2 regions of the Arthrobacter sp. 10T416 genome follow, and region 1 is predicted to be linked to the other one. Evidence: riboswitches for the same ligand, from Rfam matches in the RefSeq annotation. Region 1 holds a riboswitch; the other holds the start of a gene.
The links. A riboswitch is a leader RNA that binds a small molecule or an ion and turns the genes downstream of it on or off. The one in region 1 is predicted to bind glycine.

Region 1 (7,571 bases):
CGCCGGCCTTCTTGTGCTCTTCGTACAGAGCCGTGTAGTTCTCAGTCATCGGTGGCTGTCCTTAGTTGGCGGAGTCGGAGGTGGCGGAGTGGTCTGCGGTGTCCTCTTCGAAGGCTTCGAGGGGAGGGCAGGAGCAGATGAGGTTACGGTCGCCGGCAGCGCCGTCGATCCGGCCGACCGGCGGGAAGTACTTGTCCTGGCGGAGGGTGTGGACCGGGAACACGGCCTGCTCGCGCGGGTAGGCCCGGTCCCAGTCGGTGGACACGGCGGCCGCGGCGGTGTGGGGTGCGTTGCGCAGCGGGCTGTGCTCGACGGTGAATTCGCCGTGGGCCACCTGGTCGATTTCCTTGCGGATGGTGATCATGGCCGTGATGAACCGGTCGATCTCGCCCAGGTCCTCGGATTCGGTGGGCTCCACCATCAGGGTGCCGGCCACCGGGAACGCCAGGGTGGGGGCGTGGAAACCGTAGTCGATCAGGCGCTTGGCGACGTCCTCGGCGGTCACGCCGGTCTTGGCCGTGAGTTCGCGCAGGTCCAGGATGCACTCGTGCGCCACCAGGCCGCCCTCACCGGTGTAGAGCACCGGGAAGAACTCGTTGAGCCGGGTCGCGATGTAGTTCGCGGCGAGCAGGGCGGACTTGGTGGCCTCGGTCAGGCCGGCACCGCCCATGAGCTTCACGTAGGCCCAGGAGATCGGCAGCACGCCGGCCGATCCGTAGCGGGATGCGGAGATCGGGGTGCCGTCGGCGCCGTTGGCGGGATCCGCGGCGTTGCCCGGCATGAACGGTGCCAGGTGGGCCTTGGCTGCGACCGGGCCGACGCCGGGTCCGCCGCCGCCGTGCGGGATGCAGAAGGTCTTGTGCAGGTTCAGGTGCGAGACGTCGCCGCCGAACTGGCCCGGCTGCGCGAGGCCGACCAGGGCGTTCAGGTTGGCGCCGTCGATGTAGACCTGGCCGCCGGCAGCGTGGATGGCGTCGCAGACTTCGCGGACGTCGGCGTCGTAGACCCCGTGGGTGGAGGGGTAGGTGATCATGATGCAGGACAGCGCGTCGCGGTGCTGTTCGATCTTGGCGGTCAGGTCGGCGTGGTCGATCGTACCGTCGGAGGCCGTGGCCACCACTACGACCTTCATGCCTGCCAGGACCGCGGAGGCGGCGTTGGTGCCGTGCGCCGAGGCCGGGATGAGGCAGACGGTGCGCTGGGCGTCGCCGCGGGAGAGGTGGTAGCCGCGGATCGCGAGGAGCCCGGCGAGTTCGCCCTGGGAGCCGGCGTTGGGCTGGATGGAGACCTGGTCGTAGCCGGTGATCTCGGTCAGCTGTGCCTCGAGGTCCTCGATCAGTTCGCGCCAGCCGGCGGTCTGGGACTCCGGGGCGAACGGGTGGATGGAGGCGAACTCCGGCCAGGAGACGGCTTCCATCTCGGCGGTCGCGTTCAGCTTCATGGTGCATGAGCCCAGCGGGATCATGGTGCGGTCCAGGGCCAGGTCCCGGTCCGAGAGGCGCCGGATGTAGCGCAGCAGCTGGGTTTCGGAGCGGTGGGTGTTGAACACCGGGTGCTGCAGGTAGTCCGAGGTCCGTTCGACGGCGGAGTCCAGGGCGAAGCCTGCGGCATCCTCTGAATTCTTGTCTACGACAGTCGCGCCGAAGGCGGCGACGACGTCGGCGACGATCGCCGGCGTCGTGGCTTCGTCAGCAGAGATACCGACGGTGTCGGCGTCGATGGCGCGCAGGTTGATGCCCTTGGCGTCGGCGGCGGCGATGATTCCGGCGGCGTTGCCCGGCACGGACACGGTGACGGTGTCGAAGAAGGAGGTGTGCAGCACGTCCAGGCCGGCAGCCTGGAGCGAGGCGGCGATGGTCTTGGCGTGGCCGTGGGTGGTCTCGGCGATGGCCTTGAGCCCGTCGGGGCCGTGGTAGACGGCGTAGAAGGACGCGACGATGGCCAGCAGCGCCTGGGCGGTGCAGATGTTGGACGTGGCCTTCTCGCGGCGGATGTGCTGCTCGCGGGTCTGCAGCGCCAGCCGGTAGGCGGGGATGCCGGCGTTGTCCTTGGAGACGCCAACCAGGCGGCCGGGCATGGAGCGCTCCAGGCCCTTCTGGACGGCCATGTAAGCCGCGTGCGGGCCGCCGAAGAACAGCGGCACACCGAGGCGCTGCGCGGAGCCGACGGCGATGTCGGCCCCCTGCTCGCCGGGAGGGGTGATCAGGGTCAGGGACAGCAGGTCCGCGGCCACGGTGACGAGGGCGCCGCGTTCCTTGGCCTCGGCAATGACGGCGGTGTGGTCGAAGACGCGGCCGGAGACGCCCGGCTGCTGCAGCACGACGCCGTTGATAACGCCCTTGGGCAGGCCCTTGGACAGATCGGCGACCTCAACTTCGAAGCCGAGGGCCTCGGCGCGGCCCTTGACGATCGCGATGGTCTGCGGGAGGCAGTCGGCGTCGAGGACGGTCTTGCCGTCGTGGGCGGCCTTGTTCTTGTTGGCCCGGCGCATCATCAGGACGGCTTCGGCAACGGCGGTGGCTTCGTCCAGGAGCGAGGCGTTGGCGATCGGCAGGCCCACGAGGTCCTGGACCATGGTCTGGAAGTTCAGCAGCGCCTCGAGCCGGCCCTGGGAGATTTCCGGCTGGTAGGGCGTGTAGGCGGTGTACCAGGCCGGGGCCTCGAGGATGTTCCGGCGGATGACGGCCGGGGTGACGGTGTCGAAGTAGCCCTGGCCGATCATCTGGACGGCGGTCTTGTTCTTCGAGGCCAGCGTGCGCAGCTCGGCGAGGACTTCCACTTCGCTGAGCGCTACGCCCAGCGCCAGGTCAGAATCCTGCCGGATGTCCTTCGGTACGGCGGTGTCCACAAGGTCGTTGACGGTGTCGTAGCCGACTGCCTTGAGCATGGCGGCGACGTCGGCCTGGCGGCGGGCGCCAATATGCCGGTCAACGAAGGACGTGGAGGCTGAGGTAACAGTCACTAGGAACTCCATAACTAAGGCGGCGCACGGTACGCCACATTGATTCGGGTTCCTCCCCGCTCTGTATTGGACCTGAGAGTTTCCGCGCAGCCGCTATGCGGGGCTCCGCTTGCACCGTCGGTGAGCACGTCGCGTCAGATAACGCACGTGCTACTTTCCAGAGTTGCCTTGCCGCGGCGGTACATGGGCCTGAGAGATTCCTGGGGAGGATTTGCTCCTACGGCGCCTGCTTGTACCTACTTGCAGAACTCTCCCGCCGCAGATCAAAGGCATATTCAATTGCTCGTGACCATAGTCACAGACTTATTGTCCTACGCCGGGGGCAAGGTCCGCAAACCAGTGACGCCGGAGCCGCGACATATACGGCCCCGCCCGTCAGCCGCGCAGCCGTTCGACGGCGGCCAGCAGGCTTTCGACGTCGCCCGCCATTTCCGTCGGCGCCCCGCCCGGTCCCCGGGCGAGCATCGCATTGAAGTACAGCCCGTCCCCCAGATAGAGAACGGGCTTGGCCATCGCGGGGCCGACGTCCGCCGCGAGGAGGGCCAGCCAGCTCGCCTGCACGCCTGCCATCCGTTGCAGGGTCTCGGCGTGTGCCACTTCGGCCAGCCGGGTGGCGGCCACAAAGACCCGGTCCAGTGGGGTGTCGGCCCACACCGAGGACTTGATGAAGTACGCGGCGGCCCCTTCGGGCGCAGCGGCCATGGCGGCGAGGTCGTCGGCGAGGAGCCGGTCCAGGCGCTCCAGCAGCACCGTGATCATGGCGTCCTTGGTGGGGAAATGGTACAGCAGACCGCCCTTGGAGACGCCGGCCAGCCTGGCTACCGCGTCGAGGGTGGCGGCCCGCTCCCCCTCGGTGATGAGCAGGGACTCGAAGGCGTCGAGGACGGCTTCACGGGCGACGGGTTTTCTGGCCATGGCTCCCATCATGCCCGGCGCACCGCCAATTTCTTAACTGTACCGTCCAGACGGTACAGTTATTCGATGACCGTCTCCTACCGCCCGTCGACCTCCGGTACCACCCGCGGCACCACCTCCGCTCCGCGCCCGGCGTGGCGCGACTGGCTGGCCCTGGCCCTGCTGATGTTTCCGGTGCTGCTCGTTGCCGTGGATAACACCGCCCTCACGTTCGCGCTGCCGGCGATCGCGCGCAGCCTGGACGCCTCCGGAGTGGAACTGCTGTGGATCGTCGACACATACCCCCTGGTCCTGGCCGGCCTGCTGGTCGCGATGGGTAGCCTGGGCGACCGGATTGGCCGCCGGCGGCTGCTGTTCATCGGCAGCGCCGGTTTCGCGGCAGTCTCCGCGGTGACAGCCTTCGCGCCCGCCGCTGAGTGGCTGATCGCAGGGCGGGCGGGGCTCGGCTTCTTCGGCGCCATGCTGATGCCGTCCACGCTGTCCCTGATCCGCAACATCTTCCCCGAACCCAACCGCCGGCGGCTGGCCGTGGCGGTCTGGGCCGCGGGGTTCTCCGGTGGCGCCGCGTTGGGGCCCATCTTCGGAGGGTGGCTCGTGGAACACCTCTGGTGGGGAGCGGTCCTGCTGGTCGCGGTGCCCATCATCCTGCCCCTGCTGGTCCTCGGCCCTGCCCTGATCCCGGAATCCCGGGACCCGAACCCCGGCCGGGTGGATCTGCCGAGCATCGCCTTGTCCATGCTCGCCATGGCCCCGGCGGTCTACGGCATCAAAATCCTGGCCACCGAGGGCATGGCAGCGGGACCGCTCGCCGCCCTTGGCGACGGCCTGCTGATGGGGTACGCCTTCGTCCGCCGCCAGCGCCGGCTGGCAGCGGACGAGTCCGGCACTCCCCTGCTGGATCTGAGCCTCTTCGGCAACCCCGTGTTCAGCACCGCCATTACGGCCAACGTGCTGGCGCTGTTTTCCTACAACGGTTTTATCCTGTTCCTCGCCCAGCACCTGCAACTGCTGGAGGGGCAGTCGCCGTCCGAGTCCGGGATGGCCATGATCCCCGCACTGGTCGCCACTGTGGTGGCCGGGCTGCTGGTGGTGCCCCTGGTCCGCAAGGTCCGGCCCGGCTTTGTGGTGGCCGGCGGCCTGGTCCTGAGCGCCACGGGCTACGGTCTGGTGGCCCTGGGCGACCACAGCGCCGGTCCCGGCATCCTGCTGGCGGCCCTGCTGGTGCTCTGCCTGGGCGTCGGAGCCGCCGAAACCATTTCCAACGACCTGATCCTGGGGTCCGTGCCGGCAGCCAAATCCGGGGCCGCGGCCGCCATTTCCGAGACCGGGTACGAGGTTGGCTCACTGCTCGGCACGGCCGTCCTTGGCTCCATCCTGACGGCGTCGTACCAGCACAACCTGCGACTGCCGGCCGGCACTGCGGGGACGGCGCCGGCGGAGGCCACCGCGCGGGCCGGCGAGACCCTGGCCGGGGCTACGGAGCTGGCCCAGACCCTCCCCGGACCCGCGGCCGAGGCCGTGATGACTGCCGCGCGGGCGGCATTCGACTCCGGCGTCCACGTCACGGCCGCCATCGCCCTGGCACTGATGGCCGGCGCGGCAGTGCTGGCCGCCGTCGTGCTCCGGAGGGTGCCGACGGCGGCCTAGCGGCCGCCGCCGTGCGCCCGGCGCTAAACGCCAGCGTCCGACGCCGGGAAACCCGGCGCCGGACGCTGCATGGGCGTAGGGCCCGAACTACTTCTTGGAGTCGGGGGTGGTGACGCTGGCGGTGGCGCGCATCGTCTCGGCGTTCACCATCCAGGCGTACTGCTCGAACTTGGCAATGAACTCGTGCAGCAGGTCCGCGGTGGTGGGGTCTTCCTCGTCGACCTCGTCGTGGACCTTGCGCATGGTGCCAACGGCGGCCTCGAGCGCGGCAACGATCTTGTCGATGGCGTCCTTGGTGTTGATCAGGCCGGTGGGGAATTCGGCGAGCGCGGTGGTCTTGGACACCGTGGAGCTGCGGCCGTCCGGGAGGGCGTGGAGGGCGCGCATACGCTCGGCAAGGTCGTCAGCGAAGCCGCGGGCGGCCTCAATGATTTCATCCAGCTGCAGGTGAAGGTCGCGGAAGTTCGTCCCCACGATGTTCCAGTGGGCCTGTTTGCCCTGGACGTGGAGTTCGATGAGGTCCACGAGAACGGCCTGCAGGTTGCTCGTCAGGGTCGGTGTTGCTTTCATGCATCCTCCTTGATTGGAACGGCTGGTACGGCGTTATGCCTCAGACGCTACTCCAGGGAGGAGAGGGCTTTCGATGGTTCCGGCGGAATTTCACAATTAGCTTACTAAGTGTGCTTACTAAGCTGGCGGAAGGTTCTAGACTGCCTGGTTGAGCATGGGGCCCTGCGGGAAGAGTGCCCGGGTGATACCGCCGGCCGTGGCCTCGGACAGTTGTGCCAGGTAGTCGTTCCGGCGGCGCGGGGTGATGCGGGACTGGGGTTCGTAGCCCTGGTCCGGATCATCGGCGTAGTGGGCCGTGAGGCCGTCACGCATCAGCCGGATTGCCTCGGCACGCTGCTGCGACACGGCTGCGTGCGTCGAGCCGAGTTCCGCGGCCAGGTCCTTGACGGTCCGGTCACCGAAGTAGATTTCCTCCACAACGTAGCGCATCCGCTCCGGCAGGGATTTTACGGCGGCCCGGAGGTACTGGAGCCGTTCGTCCGCGAGGACGGAGCTTTCCGGGGACAGGGTCTCGGCGGCGAGTGTGTCGACGACGGCGTCGTCCAGCGGGGTGAGGGTGCGTGAGGCGTCCGCGAGGGCAGCCTCAACGACACTCTGCTGGACGCCAAGGGCGGACGCGATCTCGTCCACCGACGGGGTGCGGCCGAGGGCTGCGGCCAGGGTTTCCTGGACGGACATGGTCTCTTTGATCCGCCGGCGCGCGGAGCGTGTGGCCCAGTCGCTGGCGCGCATTTCATCGGCGAAGGCGCCGAGGATGCGGCGGCGCGCGAAGGCGCCGAAAGGTACGCCCAGGTCAGGGTCGAAGGAGTCGGCCGACGTAATGAGGGCTACAGCCCCGGCCGACGCCAGGTCATCGCGCGAGAGGTGGGACGCCTTCGAGCACAAATCAGAGACGAGATAGCCAACCAGCGGAAGGTGCTGGGTAACCATCTCGTTGCGTTCCACGCGATTCAATAGTGTGTCCCCCCATGAGACGGATCAGGAGTTTTAAAACCCTGAGCGCCGCACCCGCAAACGGTCCCGTGCTCCCCCCATGGGAGACGGTGTTCGAAGCTCGGGCGCAGCACCCAGAACGAAACCTATCACCTGATCTGGAATCTGCGTGTACCCTCAGGGAAAAGCTTGGCGGAAAATGCGGAAAGCCGTAATTTGGCCGGGATGACAGGGGAATGGGGCCCATGGGTGCAGCGGATCTTTCGGCGGCGCTGTGGCAGGAGCGGCGGCAGCTGGAACTGCTCCTGTTCCGCCTGGAAACGCAGCGCCTGCACGTAGCGGCCGGAAACATCCACTGGATCGCGTTTACGGCGTCGGAAGTGGAGTCGGTCCTGGACCGGATGCGCTTCGAGGCCCTGGCCCGCAATGTCGAATCCGCGGCCGTGGCCGCTGAATGGGGCCTCCCGGCGCAAGCGACATTGCCTGAATTGATTGCCGCCGCACCTCACGGCTCGTGGCCCACGGTCCTGCAGGAACACCTCGA
Region 2 (7,571 bases), on a different contig from region 1:
GCGGTGGCCGCGACGGTCCGGGCGGCGGTCATAAAGTGACGTCGAGTTAAGTTCACGCCCAAAAGTAGATCACGAAAAGATCACGGGTCCGGGCCGTTTGTTGGCCCGTTCATGAACAGTTAACCGGGTGTTTAGCAGCCCGAGTGGCTCAGGCCGCGCCGCTCACCCCGGTGGCGCCCTTGGCGTCCTGCCCGTACTCCGCCGTGATGAGGATGGGCAGGTGGTCGGAGGCGCCGCGGGGCAGCGTTTCGACGTTGTCAATCATCAGGCCCTGGGACGTGGCGAAATCAAAGTGGCCCTTGAACACCTTGTACCGGGTGTAGGTCCTCCGGTCGCTGAGCGAGAGTTCGTAGCCCGCGTCCTTCATCTGCTCCGTCAGGTACTTGGTGAAGAACGGATAGTTGAAGTCGCCCACCATCAGCGTCATCGGCCCGCCGCCCATGCTCAGCAGTTCCCCGTGCGCGGCGTGGATCTGGTTCCGGCGCAGGGAGTTCGAGGCCGTAAGCGGCGCGGCGTGGAAGGAGGCGATCACCAGGTCATGGTCTGTTTGGTTGTCCACCACCCGGGTGCCGATCAGCCGTTCGTGTGCTGGTGCCAGGACCCGGTCGTGCAGGGATTTCTTCAGCGCGAAGGTCTTGGTCTCGTAGGCGGTGAAACGGTCCTGGCGGTAGTAGATGGCCAGGCCCAGCCGGTTGCCTCGCGTGGCGTCCGCCAGCTGAAGGTCGCCGATGCTGTCCGGCAGGTCTTCGGTGTCGCACTCCTGGAGGCAGAGCGCATCGATTGCATAGCCGCTGGCCAGGGCTTCCAGTTCGCCGCTGGCCTTGTGTTTCCGGAGGTTGTAGCTGATTACTCGGATCAGGGGGAGCACCTCTTCGCACGATAGTCGGGGTAAGCCTGATCCCGAGTCTACCCAGTCCGGCCGGGGGAGGAGGCGATAGGGTGGTGGGGATTCTCTGATTGTTGCTGCGAAAGGGTCGACGTTGACTGCTGAATTACCGGTGCTGGCCGAGGGCGATTTCTACTACGAGGTGCTCGGCGGCGGGCGTTTCCGCTCCACCGTCCACGCCCAGGGCGCCTGGAACGAGCACGAACAGCACATGGCACCGGCGTCGGGCATTATGGCCGACTGCCTGGCCCGGCACGAGCCGCGCGATGACATGCGCATGGCCCGCATCAGCTATGAGATCCTCGGCCTCATCCCCGGCGGCGAATTCGAGGTCACCACCACCACGCTGCGCCCCGGCCGCACCATCGAACTGCTGCAGGCCGAGTTGGTTGCCGGCGGCCGCGTGGCCATCCGGGCGACGGCCTGGCGGATGGTGACCTCCGATACCTCGGCTGTCGCCGCGTTTGAAGATCCGCGGATCCCGGCACCGGAGAATTGCGAGCCGTACGACGCCGCCACGGTCTGGCCCGGCGGGTACATCGCCTCCCTGAGCATGCGGATCGCCGAGGGGCACCGTGCCGGTTCCGGAACCGTCTGGCTGCACACCGACTACCCGCTGACCGACCGGGCGGACAGCAGCGACCTCGCCCGGCTGATCGGACTGGTGGATACGGCCAACGGCATTGCCGCCCGGGTTCCGCCGGGAAAGGGCAGCTACGCGTTCCCCAACCTGGACCTCCAGATCCACATGTACCGGCGGCCCGAGGGCGAGTGGCTTGGCCTGGACAACGAGGTCTCCTTCGGTACGGACGGCATCGGCCTGACCTCCACCGTGCTGCACGACCTCACGGGACCGTTCGGGCGAGCCGAACAGATCCTGACGCTGCGGAAGAGCTGACCGGCGGCCGCGGCGCCGGCTAGTGGAAAACGAGCCAGCCGACGACGGTGGCCAGGCCGGTCAGGAACGCGCCCCAGAGGATGTCCGCGACCACGATCGCCAGCGGCCAGTTTTTCAGGGTGGCGGCGTTGGTGAGGTCATAGGTTGCATAGGCGAAGCCGCCCAGCGCGGCGCCGTAACCCAGCGCCGTCAGCCAGCTGCCGCCGTCGAGCGCGGGCCGGAGGGCAAAGAAGAGGATCCCGGCGATGTACAGCACGTAGAACACCACGGCGTACCCTAGATGGGGCTTGTCCGACATCAGGTGGCCCAAGTGCCGGCGGTAGAACTTGTTCATCGACTTGAGCCAGACGGCGTCGATGACGGCGAACGCGGCGGCTACCACCAGGAATTGCAGAATGACCATAAGGGAGCATAACAACATGCAGCAGGCCGCGGCGGGACCCCGGAACCTGACGGTGTTCCGGCAGGATCACTCCCTCGGCCCGGCGGCGGACCTCGACTTCGCCCTGACCCTTCTGCAGCGGGTCAAGACCGGGTCCCTGGTCCCCCTGCTGCGGCTCTACCGGCCCGCCCCCACGGTGGCGTTCGGCCAGCGTGACACCCACTTGCCCGGCTTTGACGCCGCCACCCTGGCCTGCCGGGAACTTGGTTTCGAACCGCTGGTCCGGAAGGCCGGGGGCAGGGCCGCCGCGTACCACGAGGGCACCCTGGTGATCGACCACCTGGAGCCCCATGCTGACGCGATTGCCGGGGCCAAAGGCCGGTTCTCCCTCTTCGGCGAGCTGCTGGCGCAGGCCCTGCGCGACGCCGGGGTGGCGGCCGCTGTCGGCGAGATTCCGGGGGAGTACTGCCCGGGCGAATTCAGTGTCCACGGCCGGGATCCCCTGGTCCCGGAGCACCCCATCAAGCTGGTCGGCACCGCCCAGCGAGTGGTGGCCGGCGGCTGGCTGTTCAGCTCCGTGATCATCGTGGAGAACTCCGCGCCCATCAGGGCAGTCCTCGAGGCGAGTTACGCCGCGCTGGGCCTTGACTGGGACCCGGCCACCGCCGGCGCCGCCGATGACCTGGTCCCGGGCCTGGACGTGCCCGCCGTGGAGGCAGCCGTACTGGCCGCCTACGCCCGGTACGCCACGCTCGACGACGGCGACTTCGGCGCCCTGCTGCCCTAACGGCCGAGACGGCTCACGCTGGGCGGGCGGCCAGGAGCTGTTCGCGCAGGATATCGGCGTGCCCGCAGTGCTGGGCCAGTTCCCGCAACAGGTGCAGGTAAACCCACCGCAGCGGCAGCGGGCCGCGCCTGTTTCCGGTCACCAGGTGGTCCAGGGCGAGAGGTGCGGCGCGCTCACGCGATTGGGCGCAGGCTTCCCGGTACGCGGCCTGGACGCCGGCGATCGAGTCATCGGGAGCCAGGATGAAGGACTCGTCCGGGGTGGCCGGAATACCGATGTCCTGCCGGCTGCGGCGGGTGATGGCCTCGTCGAACCAGACCTTCTCCACGAACGTGGCGTGCTTGACCAGCCCCAGCAGCGTGGTGCGGGAGGTGACCAGGGACGCGCGGGCCTCCTGTTCGGTCATTCCGTCCAGGCAATCGTGCAGCGCGGCCCGGTGTTCGTCGAGGAATGCGTCGAACTGCGTCCGCAGATCCGCGGCGAAAATACCGGGCTCCGTGCTGGGGTGATGGCTCATAGGGCCACATCCTAATAGCACCCGGCCCGGCACCGGCCCCTGCGGCCCCTCCGGCCCGGCCGGTGCTATCCGCCCGGAGGACCTACCGGCGGGTAGCGCCAGAACGCGGGCTGCGTCACAAATCCGGCGGTTTGACTTTCCGGCGTGATCCATCCCACACTGAATCCGCCGGACAATCCTTCCGAGGAGGTCCCGGCGATCATGTTTGGCGGTTACCGGCCCGAGCCAGGGCACGGCAACCATGACGACGCGTTCTTGCCCGGAGCCACCCTCCGCAGCGCCGCGCCACCCCCTATAAGTAAACAAGCCTATGATCTGCGGCGGGAGAGTCCTGCCGGTACATGCAGCAGGCGCCGTAGGAGCAAATCCTCCCCAGGAATCTCTCAGGCCCACGTACCGCCGCGGCGAGGCAACTCTGGAAAGCAGCCGGATCATTTCCCGGCTCACCGACGGTGCAAGCGGTTCCTGCGGGGGCAGGTACGCGGAAACTCTCAGGTCCAAGACAGAGCGGGGAGGAACCCGAATCATCGTGGCACCAGCCACTTGAACGATGGAGTTCCTTATGACGATTCAGCGACCACCTTCCACCATGGTTGAAGCTCCCCACCTCGAGCGGCAGCTCAGCAACCGGCACATCCAGCTCATCGCGATCGGCGGCGCCATCGGCACGGGCCTGTTTATGGGCTCGGGCAAGACCATCTCCGCGGCCGGCCCCTCGGTCATTTTCGTCTACATGATCATCGGCTTCATGCTGTTCTTCGTCATGCGGGCCATGGGCGAACTGTTGCTCTCCAACCTGCACTACAAGTCCTTCAGCGATTTCGCCGCCGATCTGCTGGGCCCGTGGGCGGGCTTCTTCACCGGGTGGACGTACTGGTTCTGCTGGGTGATCACCGGCATTGCCGACGTTATTGCCATTGCCGGGTACTCCCAGGAACTCTGGCCCGGCCTGCCCCTCTGGATTCCGGGCCTGGTCACCATCGCGATCCTGCTGCTGCTGAACCTGACCACCGTCAAGGCCTTCGGCGAGACCGAATTCTGGTTCGCGCTGATCAAGATCGTCGCGATCGCGGCGTTGATTGTTGTGGGCCTGTTTATGATCTTCAGCGGGTTCAGCTCCGACGCCGGACCCGCGACTTTCAGTAACCTCTGGAGCCACGGCGGCTTCTTCCCGAACGAGTTCATGGGCTTTGTGGCCGGCTTCCAGATCGCCGTCTTCGCCTTCGTCGGCATCGAACTGGTCGGCACCACCGCAGCCGAGGCCAAGGACCCCGAGAAAAACCTGCCGCGGGCCATCAACTCCATTCCGATCCGTGTCCTGCTGTTCTACGTCGGCGCACTTATCATCCTGATGTCGGTCACGCCGTGGACCCAGTTCGCCGCCGGACACAGCCCGTTCATCGCCATGTTCTCCCTGGCCGGCCTCGGCGCCGCCGCCACCGTGGTCAACCTGGTGGTCCTGACCTCGGCCATGTCCTCGGCCAACTCCGGGATTTACTCCACCTCCCGCATGGTCTACGGCCTCGCCCAGGAAGGTGACGCCCCCGCCCGCTTCGCAGCGCTGTCCCGCCGCAAGGTTCCGCAGAACGCCTTGTTCCTTTCGTGCGTGCTGCTGCTCTCCGGCGTCGTGCTGATGTACGCGGGGGAGAACATCGGCAAGGCCTTCGAAATGGTTACAACCGTCTCCGCCGTCTGCTTCGTCTTCGTGTGGTCCATCATCCTGGCCAGCTACCTGGCCTTCCGCAGGCGCCGCCCGCAGCTGCACGATGCCTCGAAGTTCAAGATGCCCGGCGGCGTGCCCATGGTCTGGGTCGTCTTCGCCTTCTTCGCCTTCGTGCTCTGGACGCTGACCACGCAGCCGGACACGCTGTCGGCCCTGCTGGTGACGCCGGTCTGGTTCATCATCCTCGGCGCCGCATGGCTGGTCCTGCGCCGCCGTCCGGTGCACCTGGCCCGTTACGAGGCCTTCAAGGCCGAACTCCAGTCCGAGCAGGATGAAGCTGCCGGTTCCCGGAAGGTGGATAGCCTGTGAGCACCGCAGCAACCCCACAGTCCGGCGGCCCCGCAGCTGTACAGCGGGAGGAGCCCGGCGCCGAGTTCGTCCTCACCCTCGACTGCGCCGAATCACCCGGCATCATCAACGCGGTGTCCAAATTCCTGCTGGACCACGGCTGCAACATTGTGGACATCAAGCAGTTCGGCGACCGGCTCGTGGAGCACTTCTTTATGCGCGTGCACTTCGTCTCAACCGGCACCGCGGCGGACGTCGAGGAGCTCCGGCAGGATTTCGCGCCGGTCGCCGCCGAGTGGGCGATGACCTGGCGGCTGGAACGCCACGGCCGGAAGCAACGGATCCTCGTTATGGTCTCCAAATACGGGCACTGCCTGAACGATCTTCTCTTCCGCGCCAGAATCGGTGAACTCCCGGTCGAGATTGTCGCCGTCGTGTCCAACCACCCGGACCACGAGGGCCTGGTCACCTGGCACGGGATCCCCTTCCACCACGTGCCCGTCAGCCCCGCGACCAAGCCGGAGGCGGAAGCAACGCTCCTGGACCTGGTGGAGGCGTACAACGTGGAACTTGTGGTCCTCGCCCGGTACATGCAGGTCCTCAGCGACAACCTCACGGCCAGGCTCGCCGGCAGGGCCATCAACATCCACCACTCCTTCCTGCCGAGCTTCAAAGGAGCCAAGCCCTACCACCAGGCTTACGCCCGCGGCGTCAAGACTGTCGGGGCCACGGCGCACTACGTGAACTCGGAACTGGATGAGGGGCCGATCATCGCCCAGCAGGTCATCGAGGTGGACCACACCTATACCCCGGAGGACCTCGTCGCCGTGGGCCGGGACGCCGAATGCAAGGCCCTGACGAACGCCGTCCGCTGGCACTCCGAGGGGCGCATCATCCTCTCAGGGAACCGCACCGTCATCCTGCGCTGACCCGCGCCCGCCTGCCCAAATTCTGGAGTTCCCTGTGAAGACCCACCTTCCTCTGTCAACCGCGTCCCATGCCCCGTCCGCCCAGCCGGATTGCGCCCCGGCAGACACCACACTGCCGGCGCGGCTGGAAATCATTCCCACCTCCGGCATCGTCACCAGAGTCCAGGCCGGACTTGCGCCGGGGGCGGCGCTGACCGTGACCTGCCTTCCCCATCACGGTGTCCAACCCACCCTGGAAACAGCCGTCCAGCTGCGCGGGCTCGGCTACAGCGTGGTCCCGCATCTGGCGGCGAGGAGCCTTGAAAGCCGGGCGCAATTGGCCGGCATCCTCACCGAGTGCCGGACCGCGGGGATTACCGAGGTTTTTGCCGTCGGCGGTGATGCCGCGCAGCCGGCCGGCCCGTACCAGAACAGTGCACGGCTCCTGGAGGACATCGCCGATTTGTCCGGCGGGTCCATGTCGGCCGGCGTTGCCGGGTACCCGGAAGGGCATCCCGGGCAAAGCCAGCTGTACATGCTGGATGCGCTGCTGGAAAAACAGCACCTCGCCACCAGCGTGGTGACGCAGATGTGCTTCTCGGCGGCCCGGATCAGTTGGTATGTCGAGTTGCTCCGCCGCGAAGGCGTCACCCTTCCGGTGTGGGCCGGCGTCGCCGGGTCCGTTCCACGGACCAAGCTCATTTCGCTGGCGACCAAGATCGGGGTGGGACCGTCCCTGCGGTTCATCAGCCGCAAGGGCCCGCTGGCCCGGCGGCTCCTCGACGGCGGCAACTACTCGCCCAGCCGCCTCGTGGCCGAATTGTCGGCGGCGCAGCCGGCCCTGGCGGGCGTCCACCTCTATACATTCAACAACCTGGAACCGTACGCGGCCGCCGGCGTAACGGCGGCTTCTGGAACGGCGGCGCCGGTGGAGCGGCAGCCATGACCGCGCCGGCCGGCGACCCCAGGCAGCTCCCGCGTACCGGGTGGCGGCTGCCGTGGGCAGCCCTGCCGCGCGGCCTGCCGGTACGGATCACGGCCGGCGGCCGTTACCTGGGGCCGGGAACCGTGGACGGGTCGACGCCGGACGGTGCGGTGATGTGGGTCCGCTTCAACGGCCTCGAGGGCCGCCGTATGTTCCACCGCGACGACACGGTGTTCGTCGAAGTGGGCTAGTCGAAG

Region 2: it holds a riboswitch for glycine, as region 1 does, so the genes downstream of both, cycA (D-serine/D-alanine/glycine transporter) here and gcvP (aminomethyl-transferring glycine dehydrogenase) in region 1, are expected to answer to the same signal.

What each region holds. Positions count from the first base shown of each region.
Region 1 covers NZ_JBFTHI010000004.1:13,373-20,943, reverse strand. The annotation lists gene gcvT (glycine cleavage system aminomethyltransferase GcvT) at 1-49, opposite strand, end outside; gene gcvP (aminomethyl-transferring glycine dehydrogenase) at 62-2,974, opposite strand; glycine riboswitch at 3,014-3,128, opposite strand; glycine riboswitch at 3,130-3,228, opposite strand; gene AC1DBE_RS06510 (TetR/AcrR family transcriptional regulator) at 3,338-3,877, opposite strand; gene AC1DBE_RS06505 (MFS transporter) at 3,944-5,524, shown strand; gene AC1DBE_RS06500 (Dps family protein) at 5,612-6,094, opposite strand; gene AC1DBE_RS06495 (sigma-70 family RNA polymerase sigma factor) at 6,230-7,048, opposite strand; gene flgN (flagellar export chaperone FlgN) at 7,273-7,571, shown strand, end outside.
Region 2 covers NZ_JBFTHI010000001.1:514,459-522,029, reverse strand. The annotation lists gene AC1DBE_RS02375 (alkaline phosphatase family protein) at 1-56, opposite strand, end outside; gene AC1DBE_RS02370 (endonuclease/exonuclease/phosphatase family protein) at 149-856, opposite strand; gene AC1DBE_RS02365 (thioesterase family protein) at 981-1,784, shown strand; gene AC1DBE_RS02360 (DUF2177 family protein) at 1,804-2,187, opposite strand; gene AC1DBE_RS02355 (lipoate--protein ligase family protein) at 2,204-2,953, shown strand; gene AC1DBE_RS02350 (DinB family protein) at 2,967-3,470, opposite strand; glycine riboswitch at 3,782-3,879, shown strand; gene cycA (D-serine/D-alanine/glycine transporter) at 4,033-5,502, shown strand; gene purU (formyltetrahydrofolate deformylase) at 5,499-6,410, shown strand; gene AC1DBE_RS02335 (methylenetetrahydrofolate reductase) at 6,445-7,335, shown strand; gene AC1DBE_RS02330 (hypothetical protein) at 7,332-7,565, shown strand.